DNA from 2 places in the Bacillus shivajii genome. Region 2 is predicted to be linked to the other one. Evidence: riboswitches for the same ligand, from Rfam matches in the RefSeq annotation. Region 2 holds a riboswitch; the other holds the start of a gene.
What was found. A riboswitch is a leader RNA that binds a small molecule or an ion and turns the genes downstream of it on or off. The one in region 2 is predicted to bind S-adenosylmethionine.
Positions count from the first base shown of each region.

Region 1: it holds a riboswitch for S-adenosylmethionine, as region 2 does, so the genes downstream of both, LGQ02_RS01375 (methionine biosynthesis PLP-dependent protein) here and LGQ02_RS16380 (hypothetical protein) in region 2, are expected to answer to the same signal.

Region 1 is NZ_CP084703.1:268,154-271,370, forward strand. It holds gene LGQ02_RS01370 (DUF3267 domain-containing protein) at 1-453, shown strand, start outside; SAM riboswitch class I at 991-1,102, shown strand; gene LGQ02_RS01375 (methionine biosynthesis PLP-dependent protein) at 1,199-2,341, shown strand; gene metC (cystathionine beta-lyase) at 2,334-3,217, shown strand, end outside.
Region 2 is NZ_CP084703.1:3,381,324-3,384,540, reverse strand. It holds gene LGQ02_RS16390 (metal-sensitive transcriptional regulator) at 1-191, shown strand, start outside; gene LGQ02_RS16385 (YitT family protein) at 324-1,208, opposite strand; SAM riboswitch class I at 1,466-1,556, shown strand; gene LGQ02_RS16380 (hypothetical protein) at 1,691-2,326, shown strand; gene LGQ02_RS16375 (hypothetical protein) at 2,430-3,217, opposite strand, start outside.

The DNA.
Region 1 (3,217 bases), 1.3 Mb from region 2:
ACTTCAGAAGGCTTCACAGTAACTATTCACCTTGGTACCATTTTAGCAATTTTTTTCATGATCATCGTTCATGAACTTATCCATGCGGTTTTTGTTCCTCGATTTTTTCGCTCTAACTGTACGTATTTAGGTCTCACTTGCTTCGGAGGCTTCGTTTATACAGAAGAAAGGATGACAAAAGCTCGGTTTATTATCATCAGCGTTGCACCATTTGTCATTCTTTCAATCTTTCTACCTATTATTCTTGGTTTGTTAGGCATGCTTACACCATTCCTTGTGGTTTTAATTGTACTTAATGCAGCTGCCTCTTCTGTCGATATGCTTGCTTTCATTCTCGTTTTAAAGCAAGTTCCAAATGGAGCAGTTGTTCAGAACAACGGTATCAAGACTTACTGGAAAAAAGAAGTAGATTTAATCGAACATAAAGCCACTAACTTAACAAAAGGGCTGTAGGTGCAAGGAGTTGTCACGTACCTGGTATGTTTGTACCAGGTATGAATCTACCAGGTAGCACTACAATTTCAGGCCAAGTTAAAGTAGGCTTAAATAATCATAGATTTTTCACGAAAGGAAGAAATCAATGGCTATTTTGTCGTTTTTAGTTATTGGATGGATTTTAAAGTGGTTTGAGTTTGATAAAGTAATAATAAAGGCCTTCAAGGAACTTTTTAACCGAGACACCACTTCAGCTAGTTACTACTTTTTATTTTTCATAGCAGGGTTAATTGGAGAACTGATTTTAATAATTAGAGGACACTATTTTAGTTGAGGAGCTTTATCATGCAAATACAAACATTTGGAGTGAAAGTGCCAGACAAAACAAGTGATTATTATCTTTTATCGATTTCTATTTCTCTGACAAGAGTTAAAAAAGGATAATGATCATGTAAGTAGTTCATGATAATTTTAGAAAAAAATCCCATAAACATGTTGACTAATTTGAATTTTCAATTTATTATCTAATATAAATTAAACAACAGTCGATAAGGACTCTTATCAAGAGAGGTGGAGGGACTGGCCCTTTGAAACCTCGGCAACCATTGAATAGCTTTTATTCAAAAGGTGCCAAATCCAGCAAAGCGAATGCTTTGAAAGATGAGAGGTCCGGCGAATCCTTACATTATTATTTCGTCGACCTCTTAAAAAGGGGTCGACTTTTTATTTTGATTCATTATTAAGAGATTTGGAGGGGCGTGGGATGAGTATAGAAAGAGACGAGGTACCCTGTAGCATGAACACCGAGCTTGTTCAAATAGGAAATCGTAGCGAACGAGTAACAGGTGCGGTTAGTCCACCTGTTTACTTTTCAACAAGCTACCAACATTCAGGTATTGGCCAGTCGACGGGGTATGACTATACAAGAACGAGAAACCCAACTAGAGATATTGTTGAAAAAGCGATTGCTAATTTGGAAAGAGGTGACCAAGGCTTTGCTTGTAGTTCAGGAATGGCTGCTATTCATACGATTTTTGCCTTATTCAAACAAGGAGATGAGGTCATCGTTTCACATGATTTATATGGCGGAACGTACCGACTATTCGAACAGCTTTTAAACCAATACGGAGTTGTCTTTCACTATGCAGACATCCGTTACCCTAAAAGCTTCGAGGAATTAATCAATGAAAATACGAAAGCATTTTTTATCGAATCTCCTACAAACCCTTTGATGCAGGAGGCAAACCTCAACCATTTTTCAGATCTTTCGGAATGTTACGACCTTTATTTAATCGTTGATAATACGTTTTACACACCACTCATTCAGCAGCCTATTTTAGAAGGCGCAGACATCGTCATTCATAGTGCGACAAAATATTTAGGAGGTCATAATGACGTGCTAGCTGGCTTAATTGTAGCAAAAGGAGAAGCATTGTGTGAAAGGCTCGCCCTCCACCACAACGGAATAGGAGCCACATTATCTCCTCTTGATTCATGGCTGTTAATTAGGGGGATGAAAACACTCCCATTAAGAATGAAAAAACACGAAGAAAACGCAAAAGAAATTGTTCGTTTCTTAGAAGGTCACGAAGCAATCACTGATGTTTTATATACTGGTCGCGGTGGGATGGTATCTTTTCGTGTTTCCGATGAGAAATTAGTAGATCCATTTCTACAATACTTACAACTTATAACCTTTGCAGAAAGCTTAGGTGGAGTTGAAAGCTTTATCACCTACCCTGCTACACAAACTCATATGGACATACCAGAAGAAATTCGAATTAAAAATGGTGTCTGTAATCGCTTATTGAGATTCTCTGTAGGGGTTGAAGAAGCAGAAGATTTAAAGAAAGATATTGATCAAGCATTAAAAAATGCGGAAAAGAAGGTGGCAAATAATGAGTAACCGCAATCATCGTTTCGAAACTCGTCTTATTCATAACGATCAGTCTGTTGATAAACAAACTGGAGCAGTCAGTGTTCCTGTACACCATACATCTACCTTCCATCAATCATATATTGAATCTTTTGGCAAGTATGATTATAGTCGCTCAGGTAATCCGACAAGAGAAGCATTAGAAGAAACAATTGCTCAACTCGAAGGTGGATCGAGTGGATTTGCTTTCTCATCTGGAATGGCTGCTATTTCGACCGCTTTTTTGCTCCTTTCAAAAGGAGACCATGTCCTAATATCAGAAGACGTTTACGGTGGCACTTATCGTATGGTTACCGAAGTCCTTCAACGTTTCGGTATTGAGTACACCTTTATCGATACATCAGATTTAACTGAAATCAAACAAAAGATAAAACAGAATACGAAAGTCATCTATATCGAAACACCTTCTAATCCACTTTTGAAAATCTCTGACCTTCAAAGGATATGTCAGTTAGCAAAAGAGTCCGGTTGTTTAACGTTTGTTGATAATACGTTTTTAACCCCTGCTCTTCAAAGGCCTTTAGATTTAGGAGCGGATGTCGTCCTCCATAGTGCGACTAAGTTTATTTCTGGTCACAGTGATGTTGTAGCCGGATTAGCTGCTGTAAGAGATGATGCATTAGCAGAACGATTAGCATTCCTACAAAATACATTTGGTGCCGTCCTTGGTGTTCAAGATTGTTGGCTCGTCTTAAGAGGACTAAAAACATTACATGTACGTATACAACAGTCTCAGCAATCAGCTGAAACAATAGCTAGATATCTAGAAACTGTTTCGGAAGTTGAAAAAGTTTATTACCCTGGGCTGAAAAAACATCCTGGATCTGAGATCCACTTCCGTCAATC
Region 2 (3,217 bases):
TGATGGATGATGAAAAAGACTGTAAATCAATCATTACACAAATGACTGCGATCCGTTCTGCAATTGACCGTGCAACAGCTTATGTTGTCGCAAAAAACTTAGAAGTATGTTTAAGAGAACAAACAGAGACGGAAGAAGAGCGCGACGAAGTGATTGAAGAAGCAATAAAAATGCTCGTTAAAAGTCGCTAATCAAAATATATGCAAATGGAAACGAGAGAAATCTCGTTTTTTTATTTATATTGTTCACAAAATTGTCGAGGACCTGGTCCTTGACAATTTTCGTTAGAAAAAGGACCTGCTTTTTAATGCAGGTCCTTTTGATTATGAAATTTTTAAGGGGCGTTTTTCTTGGTCGAATGTAAAGCCTTCTCCGCCAACTTCTTTTACATCATTCACTGAGAAGAATGCGTATGGATCAATATCATCAATAAGATTTTTTAACTGAATAAGTTCATTACGGTTAACAACACAATACAAAACTTGGCGTTCATCCGATGTGAAGCTACCTTTTCCAGTTAAGACAGTAGAGCCACGAGACATTTGCTGAATGATTGCCTTTGAAAGTTCATCAGTTTTGTTTGAAATAATCATTGCAGACTTTGCTGCACTTGCTCCTTCAATAATGAAGTCGATGACGCGGCTAGCAACAAAAACGGTGACGAGCGTATACATGGCAAGGTCTATTGATAAGTGAATTAATGATATTGAAATGACAAATGCATCAAATGTGAACATAAATCGTCCTAAACTCATTCCAGTATACTTATTTGCAAGCCGAGCGAGGATATCAGCGCCTCCTGTTGTTCCACCAGCGCGAAAAATTAGGCCTAGTCCTATTCCTACACAAGCTCCAGCAAAAAGTGAGACAAGGATCATGTCATTATGTAGCGGAAGCTCAGTAATAGGGTACGTTTCAAATAACCTTAGAGATGCAGATAAAGCGATCGTTCCGATAATACTGTAAATTAACATTAATCTACCAAGCAATTTATACCCGATCAAAAATAGGGGGATATTTAATAAAAGGTTGGATAGTGACGGCTCGATTGTAAATAAGTAATAAAGTAGTAAAGTAATCCCTGTAAAACCACCGTGAGCCAATCCATGTTGCATATTAAAATGAATGATTCCAAATCCGAATATCAACGTTCCAACTATAATAATGATGATAGGTTTCATACGAACACCTTCAAATAATTGGGCCATCTTCTATACAACCTCCTTCAATGATTTTTCTCAAATCCAGACGAAGTATAACACAGCCTTTATCCTTCCCCAACACAATTAAGGGAAGTAAATAAATTCAGAAAATGAAAACCGTTTACAACAAAAGCGATGTAATGTAGAAAAAATATGAAGATTATAAGATATGTATTGACCGCACTGAATATAAGTGTTAATATTCAAATAATTCTAACTTTTACTTACTACGTATTTCCTGACAACCTCACCTTTTTTTTAAACTCTTATCAAGAGTGGCGGAGGGACTGGCCCTTTGAAGCCCGGCAACCAGCTATCCACACAAGTATGGTGCTAATTCCTGAAAGATAAGAGGCATTCTTTTTTAGATCTCCAAAAGTTAATTTACATCTATTCCAAGGCCATGTAGCTAAGAACATTTGTTCAACCTATCATTTTTCACCTTATGCATTGTATAATAAGTAATTGGTGAAGGACGGGATGAACGAATGATAAAAAAAATGGCGGTTAGTATAATTGTAATGACGATGTTTACGACTGTACTGTTGTTACTAGTATTTCAATTCGTATCTCCCTCTACATTTGGAGAGGGAAATGAGCAAGATGATGACATTATTACTCATTCATTTCATAATGAAGATTACTATTATTACTTAACAGATGAACAAGTAAATGAGGCGATTGAGCAAGGGAAGGAAAGTTTAACGACATTAGAAGGTTATCAGCTTCCAAAATTAGATTCAACAATAGAATCACAAGACATTGCTTTTGTTTATATAAACACGCCTTATTTAAAGACAAAGTTACTTGCTCGTGATACGTATGATCAATATGGGAGAACAATGAGGCCACAAGAAGTAAAATTAGAGTTAATGGACAAGTTTCTTTCTTTTTCATCCAGGTTTCAAGGTAATAAGGGGTATATATATGAAATTGAAATGGTGCAAGATGGTGAAATGATCGATCCAGTGGAGGTAACAGTATCTGGAAATGGTACATTAAAAACCGTTTATTTCGAGGTTGATGAGATTTCGTTTACTAAAAATGCGCAGTTAATGATAAGTGACCGTTTAGATGATTCAAAATATGAATCTTATGAAATTGATTTTACTCAATATAAATGACTGAGCAGACAAAATAAGGATATTCTCTTTTATCGGGAGAAAGTAAAAACGGGTTGTCTCAATGATGAGACAGCCCGTTACGATTGTATGCAAGCTAAAAATTTTAAGGTGTTCCATCCACAACTTCAGGATAATTCTCAATTAAGTATTCGAACACATCTTGTTCGAACTCATAATACATACGGAAATTGTATTCTTCTTCTGTTTCATCTTCTTTCATCTCTTCTGTTGCCATAACATCAGATTTTATTTCATTCCAAATATAAGGTTTTAAGAACCGGAATTCTAATTGTCTAACAAGTAAAAGTTCGTTTTCTTTTTCTAATTCATTTAGAAATACTCGTGCACTGTCTTCTAGTTCCTCTCTTAAACCATTATTTTCAACAAAGGAAAGAAAGGTGTTTTCATTGTACTCAAACCCTTTTCTTTGTTGTGCGACTTCTAACCAAGATACTAACTCGATCGCGGTTAATCTAGCATCATATTCATTAGCTTCCTCTTCCTCTAAATGGAATCCATCGGTTAACATTGTATATTCTTGGTTTAAAAGTGCATGATCAAAGAAAGATTGCTTTGTAGGGTATTCATGATGTGGTAAGTAATGTTCATTTATTACTGTTTGTGCATGCTCTTTATATTCTTTTTCCTCCAACTCATCTTCGTTTGTAGAATCAGAAAGATGTTCTTCATTTTCATTATTATTTTCATTTGTAATATTTATATTTTCCATATTATCTGTGTTTTCGTTAACTGTTGTATCTTGTTCCTGTTCATTATTCCTTTCAATTGGATAACTCGTAGGATCTGTTTGGTATAAATACAACATCAATACACTAAGAGCTACAAGGATGATTGCTCCTGCAATGATAAAAAACTTTTGACGATTCGCCA